4 regions of the Arthrobacter sp. UCD-GKA genome follow, and region 4 is predicted to be linked to each of the others. Evidence: riboswitches for the same ligand, from Rfam matches in the RefSeq annotation. Region 4 holds a riboswitch; each other region holds the start of a gene.
What was found. A riboswitch is a leader RNA that binds a small molecule or an ion and turns the genes downstream of it on or off. The one in region 4 is predicted to bind S-adenosylmethionine.
Positions count from the first base shown of each region.

Region 1 (4,165 bases), on a different contig from region 4:
CGGACCAAGTCGTTGGATTGGGGGTGCTGGCGCCTTAGGGGACGCCGGTTGCCTGGGCGGCACCCACGTCGCCAATGGCGTTCAGCTGCTGGGGCGCCGTGCCGTTGACCTCGTAGTCGCCGATGATGCGCGACTTGTAGATCGCCGGGTTGTGGGTGGCCACGGTCCGGGCATTGCGCCAGTGCCGATCGAGGTTGCAGCTCGTGGCGGTTGCCGAGGCTCCCAGACCGTCAAAGAGCTTGGTCGCCGCGGAGAGCGCCAGCGGCTGCACGATGGCCTGGGCACGGTCCGCCGAGAGCTCGCAGACCGCGAACCGCTCGGCCGCGCTCAGCGACGCGTCGGCCAGGGCCACCTCGATCTCCGCGACCGCGGCCAGGACGATGGAGTCCACGGCGAACGCCGTACCGGAAATCTCCCCGACCAGCTGCAGCACCTGCGGTTCCTCGCGCACCGGAACGCCTGTTCCGGTGCTGAAGGATCGGGTGCGGGCCTGGACCGCGGAACGCACGTCGTTGAGTGCCGCGCGCGTGATCCCGGCCTGGACCGCCAGGAGCACCAACTGGAAGATCGCGGATTCAGGATCGTTGATCTGCTGCTCCTCGGGAAGGACCGAGTCCACCGGGACGTTCTCGAACGTGGTCGACCCGGTTCCGGTGAGCTGCTGGCCGAAGCCGTTCCAATCGTCAAAGATCTTGACCCCGGAGTGCTGGGTGGAGACGACGGCGATCTGCCGTCCGGCCCGGGTCGGATGAGCCGCAGCGACGGCGACCCAGTCGGCGTAGATGGTGCCGGTGCAATAGTATTTTTCGCCGTTGAGGATCCAGCGCTCGCCATTCTTGGCAATGGTCGTGTTCAGCGTGCCCAACCGGTTCCCGCCGCGCTCGGTGTAGGCGTTGCCGACGATCTGCCCGGCGGCAATGCGCTCGACCCAGCGGTGCCGCTGGGTGACGTCTTCGAGTTGCAGCACGGATTCCACGAAGCCGATGTGCGAACGCCACAGGTGCGCGACCTGCGAATCGGCCTCGCCCAGTTCGATCAGCAGGCGGAACAAGTCCAGCAGGCTGGCCCCGAAGCCGCCCTCGGCCACCGGGATGCGCAGGGCACCGAAGCGCTCGCGGTTGAGCCAGCCGACAGGCTCGAAGGGAAGGGTCCTGTTCGCGTCGCGCTCGCTGGCCCCGGCAGCGATCTTGGCGAATACCGGGCGGAAGATCGCCGCCAGTTCATCGTAGCGCCCGTCCTTGGGGACTCCGGGGGTGAGCTTGAGCAGGTGCCTGGCAGGGGTGTTACCGGTGAACGCGTCAAGATTGACGGCCCCGAAAATGTCCGGATCCGCTTCGACATTGTGTGCATCGTTGAAAGACTCGACAGCCATGAATTCTCTCCATCGGTTCTGGCGTGAGCACCTACCGCCCAATTAAGGGGAGGGGTTGCTGCGGCGTCATCGAGCCAGATCTCTCGGCCGCTCTGGATGGTTGTTGGTCATATTTCTACACGTCGACGCTGGGCGGTGACAACCCGGATCGTCACACTTGACGGGTGCGTCACACGGCAAAACGCGATTCCCGGGCCGTCGAGGGACGGGAGGAGCACCGGCGCACCGCCATTCCGCCAGCCATTCGTTCGACGGCGGCGGAAACATTGCTGGAGGCGCCGGCACCGAATGCCCCGCATGCCCACTGGCCCGCAAGTGCGCGAGTTCCCGGGGTCTACGCCGATGATCCCGAGTACCGTACCAGTTGCCTGAATCCCCCAAGTCCCACAAGTTGAATGAGTGAAATAGCCGTAATTTTCCGTAGATCATTCGACGTGCGGCCGTTAAATTCCTCCTCGTCGAACATTCCGTCACATTACGTCGGGCTTGCTCCCGTGACGCCACATCGACTTTGATGGAGGTCATACACCCATCCCGAGCGGCCGAGAGATCTGGCTCTATGACGCCGCAGCAACCACCTCTTTGAGACCGGTGCTACCGCCAGGTCCGATGGAGAGATCATGACTTCCACGCTTGACCACCCCACGTTTGTCGCACCGACAAGCGTTTCCAGCACCGCGCTTCGAGTGACATTCCAGGGCGTTGGCCGCAGCTTCGACGGTCGCGAGGTGCTGCGCGACGTCGACCTCGAGGTCACCCCCGGAGAGGTTGTGGCAATCCTCGGCCCCAGCGGCTGCGGCAAGTCCACCTTGCTCCGATCCGTGTCCGGGCTAGACCAGCCATCTGCGGGGCGGGTACTGATCGACGGCACCGCCGTCAACGGACTGGACACCCGCTGTGCGGTGGCCTTCCAGGAGCCGCGCCTGCTGCCATGGCAATCCGTGGCACGGAACATTTCCCTGGGCCTTCCCCAGGGAACCGACCGGGCAAGCGGATCCGCTCGCGTGGCCGAACTCCTCGAACTTGTTGAGCTCGAAGCGCACAGCGATTTGCGCCCGAGGGAAATCTCCGGCGGCATGGCCCAGCGCGCCTCGCTCGCCCGTGCCCTGGCCCGACGCCCCGGCGTCCTCCTCCTGGATGAACCGTTCGGTGCCCTGGATGCATTGACCCGCTTGAAGATGCAGGATCTCCTTCTGGACATCCACGGCGCTTACCCGACCACTGTCTTGCTGGTCACCCACGATGTTGACGAGGCACTCCAGCTGGCCGACCGCATCGTGGTGCTGGGGCGCCCGGACGGTGCAACGGCCGCAACCGTCACCCAGCTCCTCACGGTCCCGGGGGCACGTCCGCGAATCCGCAACGACGAAGCACTTGGCCGAATGCGCAGCTCGCTTCTTGCATCGCTCGGCGTTGACGCACACCGCCACTGATCCGGCACCCAGGCACCGCCACTTCGCTTCACATCACTCGCATCTCTTGAACGACCGTCCTTCTTGGCGTGCGTTCACCCACTCAAGGAATTCACCCATGAACCGAAACTTCTTCTCACGCCGCACCCTCATTGCCACCACCGCCCTGGCGGCTGCAACCGCGTTGCTGACCGGTTGCGCCGGCGAAGGCTCCGGCGCAGCCAGCGCCAAGGAAGCCACGACCCTCAACATCGACTTCGCCACCTACAACCCGTTGTCCCTAGTACTCAAGGACAAGGGATGGTTGGAAGCCGCGCTGAAGGACCAGGGCGTCACCGTCAACTGGGTGCAGTCGGCCGGCTCGAACAAGGCCAACGAAGCGCTTCGCGCGGGGGCAATCGACGTGGGATCCACCGCGGGCTCCGCCGCTCTGCTGGCCCGGTCCAACGGTTCCCCGATCAAGACCATCGACATCTATTCGCAGCCCGAATGGGCCGCCTTGGTCGTTGCCAAGGACTCACCCATCAAGGAAGTAAGCGAGCTCAAGGGCAAGTCGGTCGCCGCCACCAAGGGCACCGATCCTTACTTCTTCTTGCTGCAGGCCCTGGAACAGGCAGGCCTTGGCCCGGACGATGTGACCGTGGAGAACCTCCAGCACGCCGATGGCCGCGCCGCCTTGGAGAACGGTTCCGTGGATGCTTGGAGCGGATTGGACCCGATCATGGCCGGCGCGGAGGAGAACGGCGCCACCTTGATCTACCGCAACCTGGATTTCAACACCTACGGTGCCTTGAACGCGACCGAATCCTTCCTTAAGGATTCGCCGGAAATCGCCCAGGTCGTGGTGGACTCCTACGAAAAGGCCCGCGCATGGGCGGCCGAGAACCAGGAGGAGACCGCGACGATCCTCGCCGACGTGGCGGGGCTGGAAACACCGGTTGCCGAAAAGGTGATCCTCGAGCGCTCCAACCTTGATGTCTCCGCGGTGCCCGGCCAAAAGCTGGTAGACGTCTTGGCTGTCGTTGGACCGATTTTTGTCGAGACCGGCGATGTCGCCAACCAGGCCGCGGTCGACAAGGCCTTGGGTTCGCTCATCGATGATTCCTTCGCCAAGAAGGCCGACGCCTCAAAGGTCAAGGGTTCGTAATGTCGACAGATTTGTCCCTCGACACCAGGGAAGCGACGCCGGCCGACACCTCCAAGCCCCGGATCCCGGGCTCGGCCCTGGGGCGGTTCGGGCTCGGCGCAGTGGTGCCCCTTCTTGTCCTTGCCCTGTGGCAAAGCGCCACCTCCCTCGGCTGGGTCACCTCCGCGCAGCTCCCGTCCCCCGCTTCAGTGTATTCGGCCGCGGTGGACCTGATTGGGCGCGGGGAACTTGGCA
Region 1 covers NZ_MOLR01000005.1:158,354-162,518, reverse strand. Annotated here, with positions in the region: gene BLJ79_RS10385 (acyl-CoA dehydrogenase family protein) at 35-1,372, opposite strand; SAM riboswitch class I at 1,379-1,475, opposite strand; SAM riboswitch class I at 1,899-1,988, shown strand; gene BLJ79_RS10380 (ABC transporter ATP-binding protein) at 1,993-2,805, shown strand; gene BLJ79_RS10375 (aliphatic sulfonate ABC transporter substrate-binding protein) at 2,903-3,931, shown strand; gene BLJ79_RS10370 (ABC transporter permease) at 3,931-4,165, shown strand, end outside.
Region 1: it holds a riboswitch for S-adenosylmethionine, as region 4 does, so the genes downstream of both, BLJ79_RS10380 (ABC transporter ATP-binding protein) here and BLJ79_RS17585 (hypothetical protein) in region 4, are expected to answer to the same signal.

Region 2 (4,165 bases), on a different contig from region 4:
AGCATGGAGATCCCGCAGGCCAGCGCCAACACCGCGCCGCCGGCAAGGATCAGCCGGGTCCGGGAGAAGCGATGCACCAGGACCTTCATCGCGCGTGCCCCGAGAATGACGCCGACTGCATAGCCGGTGGCCAACAGCCCGGCCAACCCGATGCCCACGCCGGCGTGCTGCAGCGCCGGCACGATGTAGGTCAGGGCGCCGAGCAACACTGTGCCTTCCAGCAGGGCAATGGCATAGAGGCCAACCGCGGCGGGAGTGAAGGCTCGCCGCAGCCGGAACCGGCCTCGCACCGCCGGAGGAGCTTCCACCCTTGCCAGCGCCACCAGTATTGCCGCGGCCCCGAGGGCGGGAAGCCCGAAGACCAACCGCCAATCCACAAAGGTTGCAACGGCTCCGGCACCCAAGGTGGCCAAGGTTGCCCCGAGTGAGGAATAGATCTGCAGGTCCGAGAGTCCCCGTGCGCGGTCCGTCCCCTTCCGGGTGTCGCCCAGCAGCGTCAGCAGGGTCGGATAGAGCGCGCCGAACATGAAACCGGTGATTGAACGGACCACGAGCAACGGCAGGTATGCCATGAACAAGGTGCTCGTGACGGCTCCGACCGCGGCCCCGGCCAGCGCCAGCCGCAGCACCGCCAACCGGCCGAATCGGTCGCTGAGCAAGCCCCAGAGCGGTTGTCCAAGCGCGTAGAACAGCGAATAGGCGGCAACCAGCTGGACTGCCTGGGCCAGGGTGAGTTCGGTGACCGTGGCCAGGGCGACGAGCATCGGCGGGGTGGCGAAGCGGTCAAAAAATGCCAGGAAGCCGATGGACCTGAGCACCGGGTCGGGTATCGTCCCGGCCTCGACAGCGGATTCCTTGGCCACGTAGGCGCTCGCCACCTTCCCCACTCGTTCCCTTGCTATATGTAACCAGACGGGTGAAGCAGGGGATGACTTCGTGACGAGTCGAGGAAAACACCAAGCGCAGGAAACCATGAAGGTGGATTCCTGCGCTTGGGTTGATCGAATACGACAGGGATTCTGTAGACCGGATTCCTGGCCGCGCTCTCAGCGTCCGAACAACCGGCCCAGAAAACGGCGAACCCCGCCGCGGGAGCCCAAATGTCCCTCGAGCTCCCAAGGGCCCGCGGCCTCGTCGGACAGCCGTCCGTCCTCGCCGTAAAGCAGATGCTTGGTGCCAGGGCCGGGGATCTGGGCACCGGCGAGATTCGGAAGGCCGGGGCTTGACGCCGAACCATGCAGGGATGCCGGTCCCATCCGTGGAGTCCTGCCCTGGACGCTTTCCGGGCGGGAGAATATCTTTTTCATCGTCATCACCGGGTCCTTTGTCGGTACCTCAATTCTAGTTTTCTTCCCCGGCCCGGGGCAGGAAATCCGACAACATCTTTTGGCTGTCGAAGTGCACGTTCCCTGGGGACCCGCATCCGATGCACATGACTGGCGCCGTTCCACGCTGGTGTCGAAAGATCAAGGTTTCTTGCGGTTGATGACGCGTTGCCCCTGGCGAATGTCCGCCGGGGCAGGACCCGGGACGCGGGAAATGCCCCATGTGACCCCAGATGTCCGTGTTTGGTCCGCATGTGACGGACGGGTTCCGCCGGATCATGTCGGCTGCTTGAATCAAGGGGTACCCATCCAGAGCGGCCGAGAGACCTGGCTTGTCGACGCCGCAGCAAATCCACTCAGCAATGAGTGGATAGTGCTTCCGCCAGGATCGATGGAGATCGCGCAACTTCCCCTTCGGCCGGCAGTGCAGTGCCCGCTGGGAGGCGTTCATGTCGAATTCCATCCCCAACGCCGAAGGTGCCTGTAGGTTCGCGCCTCACACCGGAATCCCAACCACTTCGATCGATTTGCCGACACGACCAGGAGCCAAGCCATGACCACAACGTATCTGAACCGCAGCCGGCTAGAAGAGCTCTCGGCACGCTTCGCACCGCTCTTCGAACAGATTGCCGCCGGTGCCTCGGAGCGCGACAGCAGCCACTCTCTTCCCCGCGAACAGGTAGCGGGGTTGGCCGCTGCCGGGTTCGGCGCGGTGCGCGTGCCCGAATCCCACGGCGGGGCAGGGGCCACACTGCCCGAGCTCTTCGAGCTGCTGACCGAACTTGCGGCGGCGGACCCCAACATCACCCAGGCGCTGCGCGCGCACTTCGCCTTCGTGGAGGACCGGCTCGTTGCCGCACCCGGCGCGGAACGCGACATCTGGCTGGCGCGCTTCGCCGCCGGCGAGCTGGTCGGCAACTCCTGGACCGAGATCGGGACCGTCACCGTGGGCGAGGTGAACACCAAGGTCACCCCGGATGGCAACGGCGGGTTCGTGGTCAACGGGACCAAGTACTACTCGACCGGGTCGATCTACGCCGACTGGATCGACACCTACGCCCAGCGCACGGACACCGGAACCAGGGTCATCGCGGCGATCAACGCCCACCAGCCCGGCGTGCAGCTCGCGGACGACTGGGACGGATTCGGCCAGCGCACCACCGGCACCGGAACCTCCACGTTCACCGATGCCGTCGTTTCCGCCGAGAACCTCATCGAATTCGACACCCGGTTCAAGTACCAGACGGCGTTCTACCAGCAGGTGCTGCTCGCGGTGCTGGCCGGAACGGCGCGCGCCGTGGAACGCGAGTTCGCCGCGGAGCTTGCCGCGCGCAAGCGCACCTTCAGCCACGCGGCCGCCGAGGTGGCGGGGCAGGATCCGCAGTTGCTGCAAATCGTCGGAGAGGTGTCTGCCGCGGCCTTCGTCGCTTCCGGAGCGGTGGAACGCGTGGCCGCTTCCCTGCAGCGTGCCTACGAAACCGCCGTCGCGCTCCACTCCGGGGATGTCACCGAGCAGGAGGATGAGGCAGCCAACGATGCCGCGGAACTTGCCTCGGCGCAGGCCCAAGTGGCACTCACCCCGCTGGTGCTCAACGCGGTGACCCACGCCTTTGACGCGCTGGCGGCATCGGCCACCAGCACCGCCAAGAACCTGGACCGGCACTGGCGCAACGCCCGCACGGCCGGCAACCACAACCCCTGGGTCTACAAGGCCAGGCTGGTCGGGGACCACGCGGTCAACGGTTCGGTGCTGCCGCGGGTCTGGGCCATCGGGGCGTCGAAAAAGGCGTAGTCGGGCGGCGGGTCTTCGGGCTTAGCGCGACCAGTTGTAGGGCGTGGTTGTCGAGACCTTGAGCATGCCGGAGCGTTCCAGGATGGGCCTGGAATACTCCGTCGAATCGCTGTGGGCCAGCGTCTTGCCCGCCGCCAGTGCCGAGCGGGCCCGGGCTGCCGTCAGCGCACGGTAGATGCCGCGCCCGCGGTAAGCCGCGAGGGTGGCACCGCCCCAGAAGCCCGCGAAGTCGGTGTTCGGCACGGGCTCGAGCCGGCCGGCGCCAACCATGCGCCCGTCGGTTTCGGCGACCCACAGCTCCATGCCGTCGTTGCGCGCCAGGCGCGAGATGAGTGCTTCGGCAAGCCGGGTCTTGGCGGGGTCGCCGAAGGCTTCCTGGGCCATCGCGCTCATGGCGCGGACATCGGCATCGCTGCTGATCCGCCGCAACGCCACCCCTGCGGGCATGGGGACGTCGGTGCACAGGCCCGCGAGGGCCCCGATCATGATCGACTCGGGCTCGTCGGGCAGGAAGCCGTGCACCAGCAACGCCTCGTGCAACCCCGGGGCGCGGTCGTGGCCGCGGCTCTTCCACTCGACGCGGGTGATATCGGGATCGGCGCGGAAGTGGTCCAGCGCCTGGCCAACGAGTGCCGCGATGCGGCGCCCGTCCAGGTCCCCCAGGTCGCGGTAGGTGATGAAACCACGCCCGCCGGCGAAAGTCACCAGTCGCAGGGGGCCCAGCAGGTCGACCCGGATCGCGCTGGGTGTCTCGGCGTCCGTACGGAGCTGGTCGTCGTAGGCTTCGAGGTATTTCGCAAGTGCGCTCACCGGTTTCATGCTGTCAGTGCGGAAGGGCCGCCGCAACCCCCTCCGGGGTCCGTACGGTGGCCCGACATCCCAGCGGAGTGGCATCGGCCGGAGGAACCGCGAGGCAAAAATCCGCGGCCGCCGGCAGCGCGGAACCGCCCGTCCACCGCGCGGGACCCGGACGCATTGGGGGTGGCTCGCGGAACGCCGTTCCGGCAGGTGGCCCGCGACAAGAATTGCCCGAAACCTGCCTTTTGGC
Region 2 covers NZ_MOLR01000005.1:259,369-263,533, forward strand. Annotated here, with positions in the region: gene BLJ79_RS10760 (MFS transporter) at 1-887, opposite strand, end outside; SAM riboswitch class I at 1,628-1,723, shown strand; gene BLJ79_RS10765 (acyl-CoA dehydrogenase family protein) at 1,879-3,117, shown strand; gene BLJ79_RS10770 (GNAT family N-acetyltransferase) at 3,139-3,936, opposite strand.
Region 2: it holds a riboswitch for S-adenosylmethionine, as region 4 does, so the genes downstream of both, BLJ79_RS10765 (acyl-CoA dehydrogenase family protein) here and BLJ79_RS17585 (hypothetical protein) in region 4, are expected to answer to the same signal.

Region 3 (4,165 bases), 130 kb from region 4:
TGATCCAAGTCAACCAGCACCGTCCGCGCGGCGGAAGACGCTCCTAATACTAGTAGTGGCAGTGATAGATTTAGACGAATGAACGATGAACGCAGGCGGGAGCTGGGGCAGTTCCTGCGCGACAGGCGCGGCAACCTTGTCCGCGCGGAACTGGGGCTGCCGCCGATCGGGCGCAACCGCACGCTGGGCCTGCGCCGGGAGGAGATCGCCGCCTTCGCCGCGGTCAGCGTCACTTGGTACACCTGGCTCGAACAGGGGCGGGACATCAACGCCTCCCGCCAGGTGCTCGAATCCATCGCCCGCGTGCTCACCCTGACCTCGGCCGAAACGGCGTACCTGCTGGCCCTGGGCGGATACACCCCCGTCCCCGCCACCGAGGTCATGGCGATCGAGCAGGCACCGGACCACCTGCAACGGCTGCTCGACGCCTTTGACTTCCCGGCGTTCGCCGTCGCCCCGGACTGGGGCATCGCCGGCTGGAACCGCGCCTACGCGGGCCTCTACACGCGCATCGGCGCGGTGGGCCCGGAGGACCGGAACCTGCTCTGGCTGATTTTCACCGATCCGTACCTGCGCCAGATGCTGCCCGACTGGGAAGAAACCTCGCGGCACTTTGTCGCCGAGTTCCGTGCCGAGGCCGGTGCCCGCCTGGGATCGGCCGCCCACACAACACTGCTGAAGCGACTGGGAGAAGCCAGCGAACAATTCGCCAAGCTCTGGGCCGACCGCGGCGTGGAGCGCTTTGCCTCCCGGCAGCGCGTGTTCCTGCACCCGGCGGCCGGCGAGCTGGTCTTTGAGCAGCACCGACTGGTGCCCTCCGACGCCCCGGAACTGCACCTTGTGATGTACGTGCCGGTGCCCGGAACCCCGACCGGGGAGAAGATGCGCAAGCTCCTGGCGGACGAAACCTCCTGACTCCGCCCCGCGCCAAACCAAGGCGCGGACCGGGTCGCCGGCCACGGCGCCCGAGCCGTTCCGCACGCACCCCCTCCTGCCCATCCAGAGGTCCTGCCGCGCCCGGCAAATGAACCCCGCCGGCGGCTGCCTCATAGCCCGAATGCGGTAGCCCGGCCGCCGCTTGCCATCGCCTGCGGCCCCCGGCACTGCTCCCGCTGGCAGTGCCGCGGGACGTCACGGAAGCTTCACGGAAATTCCCCGGTCGTCATGCCCGATGCAAAAATCCTTGAAATTCAAGGGAAGCAGTCGAATTTCCTCCCGTAACAATGTGACCCCCACGGCGAGCGAAAATGACGCTGCGGGGTCATGTGAAGTGCTTTAACCATTCGTGACAGCCTGGCCGGCAGGGCCCTTGCATCAGTGGTTTCGGCAGGCCCAAGATGGATACATCAACCATCAAGAGCGGCTGAGAGATCTGGCTCGTTGACGCCGCAGCAACCATCGCCCGATGGAATTCCCCTTCCGGGGAATCCGATCGGCGAGGGTGCTAAGGCCAGAAGCGATGGAGCCGCTTTCAGCGTTCACTCACATCGCCGCAGGAAACCCGTGACGGGTGCCTGGGGCTTTTGTGGCGAGCCTTGAGGCCTCCCTCGTGTCGACGAGGAGTAATTTCAATGAGCATTGCACCGACGACGGCACCGCCGTCACTGTCCTACGAGCTGTACCCGCCGGTGAACCGCGATGCCTCCGAGGGTGTTTTCAACACCATCTCCGCATTGGAGTCCACGGATCCCGACTATGTGTCGGTGACGTACTCGGGGTCCCCTGCCCGCCGCAACGCGTCCCTGGAACTGATCGAGCACCTCATCCAAAACACCCGGCTGCGTCCGCTGGCGCACCTGACCTGTGTGGGGGAGAGCCGCGAATCGCTGCAGAACCTGATTCGCCACTTCATCTCCCTCGGGGTCCGGGGCGTGCTGGCCCTGCGCGGGGACCTGCCCACCGAGCCGCATCAATGGCGCGGGGAATTCCCCTTCGCCCGATACCTGATCGAACTGATCCGGGAGGTGGAGGCCGAGCACTCGGCAGCACTGGCCGGCGGGCGGCTGGGCGTGGGCGTTGCCGCCTACCCCATCCGGCACCCCGAATCCCCGTCCTTCGAGCATGACGTGGAGGTGCTGCTGGCCAAGGAACGCTCCGGGGCCAACTACGCCATCACCCAGGTGTACTTCCAGCCCGCGGAATACACACACCTCGTGGAGTCCGCCCGCCGGGCCGGGGTCACCATCCCGGTGATCCCCGGGGTCATCCCGCTGAACTCGCTGCGGCGCCTGAACCGGCTGGCGTCGATGACGGGGATTGCCCCGGATCCGATCCTGGCCCACGCCCTGGAAACCGCAAGCTCGGAGGCCGAACGCCACCGCATCGGCGTGGACGCCGCCGTCAACCTGGCCCGCAGGGCCTTCGACGACGGGGCACCGGGCGTGCACCTCTACACCTTCAACGACCACCGCGGCTCCCTCGACGTGATCGAGCAGCTCGAACTGCCACGGACCCGCGCCACCCTCACCAACGCCTGGGCCACCCGCGCAGCGGTCTGACCGGCACCGTCTTTCCAGCTTTCAGCAACGTCAACAACACCAAGGAGAAACACCATGTCGAAGCCAATCTTCCCCGCCGCCTCCATCCTCGGCTACCCGCGCATCGGGCCGAACCGCGAACTGAAAAAGGCCCTCGAGGCCCACTGGGCCCAAAAGACCGACGAGGCCACGCTGCACGCCGCTGCCCTGCAGCTGCAGAAGGCGAACCTTTCCAGGCTTGCCGCACTGGGCCTGAAGCCCGACGATGCCTCGCTGCCCGGCGACTTCGCCTACTACGACCAGGTCCTGGACGCCACCCTCGCCCTCTCGGCCCTGCCCACCCGCTTTGCCGACCTGGCCGACGCCAACGGCGCCATCGACACCGCCGCCTCCTTCGTCCTGGCCCGCGGCGACGAATCCCGCGCCCCGCAGGAAATGACCAAGTGGTTCGACACCAACTACCACTACCTGGTCCCGGAAATCGGCGAGACCACCCCGATCAGGGCCAACGCCACCGCACTGGTCGAATCCTTCACGGCGCACGCCGCCAACGGCACCACCATCCGCCCCACACTGGTCGGCCCCATCAGCTACCTGCTGCTGGCCAAGGCCGAGGACGGCGCAGCTCCGGGCTTCGACCCGCTGGCCCGTATCGATGAGGTCGTGGCAGCCTACGCGAAGATCCTCGCCGAGCTGTCCGCCGCCGGCGCACCGTGGGTGCAGCTGGACGAGCCGGGCCTGGTCACCGACCGCGGCGCCGAACTGGCGGTCCCCGGCGCGCTCGCCGAATCCGTCTACACCAAGCTGGCAATCGCCACTGCGCGCCCGGCGCTGCTGGTCACCTTCGGCTACGGCACCGCCGGGGATCCCGCCCGCCCGGGTACCACCCAGGGCCTGCTGGCCCGCGCCGGCGTCGAGGCCGTGCACGCCGATGTGGTCCGCGGCGCGCTGCCCACCGCCGAATTCCTCGGCGACCTAGCCGGTTCCACGCTCGTGGCCGGCATCGTGGATTCGCGCAACATCTGGCGCAACAACCTCTCCGCCTCGCTGGAGATCCTCAAGTCGCTGCGCACCGAGGTCGAGAAGGCCGACGGCACCCTGGCCGTGGGCACCGCCACCTCGCTGCAGCACGTCCCGCACGACGTCGCCCTGGAAGCAAACCTTCCGGCCCACCTTCCCGAATGGCTCGCCTTCGCCAACCAGAAGGTCGCCGAGGTCATCGCCCTGGCCAAGGGCATTTTCGAGGGCGAATCGGCGATCGCCGCGCAGCTCTCGGCCGCCGAGTCTGCCATCGCCCACCGTGCCGGATTCGCCGGGATCACCGTCGCCGCGGTGCGCGAGCGCCTGGCCAACCTGACCACCGCCGACTTCTCCCGCTCCGATGCGCAGACCCGCAAGGCCGCCCAGGAGGCCGCCCTGGAGCTGCCGCCGCTGCCGACCACCACCATCGGATCCTTCCCGCAGACCACCCAGGTCCGCGCCGCCCGCGCCGCCCACAAGGCCGGCACCCTGGATGACGCCGGATACGAGGGCTTCCTCAAGGAGGAAATCAACCGGGTGGTCGAGCTGCAGGAACGCCTGGGCCTGGATGTGCTGGTGCACGGCGAGGCCGAGCGCAACGACATGGTCCAGTACTTCGCCGAGAACTTCGACGGCTTCTCCGAGACCGAGAACGGCTGGGTGCAGTC
Region 3 covers NZ_MOLR01000010.1:72,166-76,330, reverse strand. Annotated here, with positions in the region: gene ilvD (dihydroxy-acid dehydratase) at 1-1, opposite strand, end outside; gene BLJ79_RS16975 (helix-turn-helix transcriptional regulator) at 79-915, shown strand; SAM riboswitch class I at 1,348-1,466, shown strand; gene BLJ79_RS16970 (methylenetetrahydrofolate reductase) at 1,572-2,498, shown strand; gene metE (5-methyltetrahydropteroyltriglutamate--homocysteine S-methyltransferase) at 2,553-4,165, shown strand, end outside.
Region 3: it holds a riboswitch for S-adenosylmethionine, as region 4 does, so the genes downstream of both, BLJ79_RS16970 (methylenetetrahydrofolate reductase) here and BLJ79_RS17585 (hypothetical protein) in region 4, are expected to answer to the same signal.

Region 4 (4,165 bases):
ACACCATCGTGGTCACCGCGCTGCCACGCCCGCTGCTGGCCGCCTGGAATTCCTTCGTCCTGTCCGAGCACGCCCGGCTGGCCACCCCGGGGATGCCGGTGATGATGGAAAAGCTGATGCGCGACAAGCCCGGCGCACCCACCTTCTACCTGTCCACCGGCGCCTGGAACGTCGCCCAGACGCTCACCCGCTTCCTCTCGCGCAACCTCTACCCGCAGGGCCCGCTGCTGCTGACCGACTGGGGACCCACCGACAGGGGCTGGTTCCGGTCGGGCATGCAGCACAAGGCCGACCAGCTGCGCCGCCTGGCCAACGAGTTCCCGGGCCTGAAGTGGCTGCTGATCGGGGACGACGGCCAACACGACCCCTACCTCTACGCCGAATTCGCCAGGCGCTACCCCGACCACGTCGCGGCGATCGTGATCCGCCAGCTGACCCCCTCGGAGGCCGTGCTCGCAGGCGGGCGCAGCCAGGGGATCCTGAATTCCACCCCGGGGGTGCCGTGGGTGTACGAACCCGACGGGGCGCGCATCGCTGAAAAACTTCAGGCGTTGGGCCTCATCAGCCCCGACGCCGAGCCGGGGCCGGGGAAGTGAACGAACCCAAGCTCCGCGTCGAGGTCCCCATGCGCTGGGGAGACATGGACGCGTACGGCCACATCAACAACGTGAACCTGGTCCGCATGATGGAAGAGGCACGCATCGCCGGGTTCGGCGTGCCCGGCGGCACCGGCAAGCCCGGGATCGAGCCGATGGTCGACCTGTTCTCCGCGGTCCCGGAAAACACCCAGATCCTGGTGGTCGAGCACCGGGTGCGCTACGTCAAGCCGCTGGATTACCGCAACGTACCGGCGCACGTGGATCTGTGGATCAGTGCCATCAAGGCCGCAAGCTTCGACATCTGCTACGAATTCCACGATCCGGTCGACGGCGGGGTGTGCGTACGCGCCGCCACGACCCTGGCGTTCTTTTCCGTCGAGACCCAACGGCTGCTGCGGCTTTCCGCGGAAAACAAGGAAGCAATGGCCCGCTTCGGGGCCGAGCCGATCTTCCGCTAGGAACGCTGCAGCTCGGCCGTCAACGCGTCGAAGTCGCGGGCCAGGGCCTCGTCGCGCTCGAAGCTGCACGGTTCAAGCGGCTCGGTGCTGAAGGAGAAGTAACCCAGCCCCGCGCTGCGCCGTGGGTCGGCCGGAAGCGCGAGCGCCTTGTTGTGGAAATTCACCCGGCCCAGCGAGACACCCTCGGGACGGGCGGGGGCAATGCGCAGGAGATGCGCGATCACCGGAAGGTCGTGGGTGAAGACCTGGTGGTGCGCCCCGCCGGCAAAGACATGCAGCGTGAGCCCCTGGACGGGGGAAACCATGACCTCCACGTCGGCCGGAACCCACAGGGTGGGTCGGGCCATCAGGGACTTGACCGCCCGCGGATTGGTGCGGTGGCCGGGGTGGAAGGACGTACAGGATCCGGACGGGCATGGCTGGTTGCGCAAGGGATGGCGCCTTTCGTGTGCTCTTGTCCCCGGGGCGGTTGCCGCCAAGGACCGCTTCGTCATCCGAACCACCCGTGAAGCATGGGGTTGGTGTGTCGCCGGGTCGGAGCCCATATCTGGCGCGCATCTCGTGAAGCTGGTTTCATCGTACCAAAACCGGGCTGAAGATTTAGGGTGAAGGTATGAGACTGATCTTGATCCGCCACGGGCAGACCGCCTCGAACGTGGCGCAGGCCCTGGACACCGCAGCCCCCGGGGCGCCCCTGGATGAGACCGGGATTGCGCAGGCGCAGGCGCTGGTGGAGCGGTTGGGTGCCGAAGGGCAGGGCGTCAACGCGGTGTATTCCTCGACGTTGCTGCGCGCCAGGATGACGGCCGGTCCGTTGGCGCAAGCCCGCGGCCTGGAAGTGGCCGAGCATGCCGGGCTCACCGAGATCTCCGCCGGCGAACTGGAAATGCGCACCGACCGCGACGCCCAATTGGCCTACCGTGACGTGTTCTTCCGCTGGCTCTCGGGCGACCTTTCGGCCCGGGTCCCCGGCGGCGAGGACGCCCGCACCGCCCTGGATCGCTTCGACGCGGTCATCGAAGGGGCCAAGAACGCTGGGACCGGAAAGCTGGTGGTGGTCAGCCACGCGGCCATGCTGGTGACCTGGCTTGCGTCCCGGAGCGCAAACTTCGACTCCAAGCTGCTGGCCCCCGTGCCGTTGGCCAACACCGGTGTAGTGACCCTGGAGAATGCGACGGGATCGAGTTGGAGGCTGCGCAGCTGGCAGGGCCGGCACCTGGACTAACGGCATTTTTTTGGGGACCGGGACCGCTTGTGCAGCGTGCCGGGTCTCGGGCACATGACGCGGGCATTGGCTAAGCAGGGGCTTGGTCGATTAGGCTAGGCTTATCTTCCCTAATCCACAAAGGCGGTAATTGGTGAGCATCCAGCGTTCGGCACGTCCGGTTCGGCCCCAGGTTGTCCTCGAGGTTTTGGCCAGCGAGCAACTGTCCCGGCACATGATGAGACTGACCTTCGGTGGTCCGGGATTCGTGGATTTCCAGGACAAGGCGGTGTCGGACCGCTACGTGAAGATCCTCTTCGCCAAGCCCGAGCTCGGACTGGTGCCCCCGTACGACCTGGATGCCTTGCGTGAACAGTTGGCCCCGGAGGACTTCCCGGTACGGCGCACCTACACGCTGCGCCACGTGGACCTCGAAGCCCAAACCGTGCAGATCGACTTCGTCATTCACGGCGACCAGGGATTGGCCGGCCCATGGGCGCAGAACGCCAAGATCGGCGACCAGATCTGCTTCAACAGCCCCGGCGGGCTCTACACGCCGAACCCGGAATTCGACCGGCACCTGCTCATCGGCGACGAGACGGCGCTTCCGGCGATTTCCGCCGCCGTCGAGGACATGACCCAGGAGATGGTTGGTGACATCTACCTCGAGGTATCCGGTCCCGAGGACGAGGTCCAGCTGGATGTGCCGACCGGAGTTACCGTGCACTGGCTGCACCGGGGCGGGTACTTCACCCCGGAAAACACCAAGCTCGAGGAAACCGTACGCAACGCGCAATGGCACGAAGGCAGTGTCCAGGTCTTTGCCCACGGCGAGCGGGAGACCATGAAGTCGCTGCGGGCCTACCTCAATGGCGAGCGCGGCGTGGACCGCCGGGCCATGTCGTTGTCGGCCTACTGGGCCTATGGCCGAGCCGAGGATGAGTTCCAGGCCGAGAAGAAGACTCCCGTCGGGCAGATCTTCCCCGAGGCGCTTAGCGCCTAGCGAAGTTTCGGGCCGGGGCCACGCGGACCCGCCCGTCGACCGGATCGATCCTTGTGTCGATCCGGGTGCCGTACACCTGGGAGAGCAGCGCGCCGCGGGCCACATCCGCAACTTCGCCCTGGGCCACGATGCGGCCGGCATCCAGCATGATGAGCCGGTCTGCGTAGGCCGCTGCCGCATCAAGGTCGTGCAGCACCGCCACCACGGCATGGCCCTCGCGGGCCAGCTCGCGGGCGATCTGCAGGGTGGACTCGGCGTGCTTGATGTCCATGGCCGCCACCGGTTCATCGAGCATCACCACCCCGGCCCGCTGGGCCAGCACCCGGGCGAACGCCGTGCGCTGGCGCTCGCCGCCGGAGAGGGTGGTGACGGTGCGTCCGGCCAACCCGTCCAGTTCCGTGCGTGCCAGAGCGGCATCGATGGCGTGCTCGTCCTCCGCGCCCTGTGGCGTGTTGCGCCAGGGGGTGCGCCCGAATCGGACGACCTCGGCGACGCTGAATCCGAAGGCCACGTGCGAGTCCTGGCCCATGACCGAACGCAGCCGACCGGCCTGCGCCGCACCCCAGGAACGCAACGGCTTTCCGGCCAGTTCGATGCTTCCGGCATCGGGGCGCAACGATCCGGCCAGCAGCGAGAGCAACGTGGACTTCCCGGCCCCGTTGGGCCCGATGACCACGCAGAGTTCCCCGGCATGCAGCCGCACATCCAGCGGGTGGATGACCAGTTTCCCCTTGATCGAGTAGGAAATGTTCTCGGCCTGAAGCAGGGGATTCACAGGACACCTTGTTGCTTGAGCGTGGTTCGCAAGAGGATGAAGAACACCGGGCCGCCGACGAGCGCGGTGAAGATGCCGATGGGCAGGTCCGCGTAGGGGATCGCGGTGCGGGAGACCAGGTCGGCG
Region 4 covers NZ_MOLR01000010.1:206,425-210,589, reverse strand. Annotated here, with positions in the region: gene BLJ79_RS17595 (App1 family protein phosphatidate phosphatase) at 1-596, shown strand, start outside; gene BLJ79_RS17590 (acyl-CoA thioesterase) at 626-1,057, shown strand; gene BLJ79_RS17585 (hypothetical protein) at 1,054-1,488, opposite strand; SAM riboswitch class IV at 1,503-1,624, opposite strand; gene BLJ79_RS17580 (histidine phosphatase family protein) at 1,671-2,282, shown strand; gene BLJ79_RS17575 (siderophore-interacting protein) at 2,416-3,264, shown strand; gene BLJ79_RS17570 (heme ABC transporter ATP-binding protein) at 3,254-4,039, opposite strand; gene BLJ79_RS17565 (FecCD family ABC transporter permease) at 4,036-4,165, opposite strand, start outside.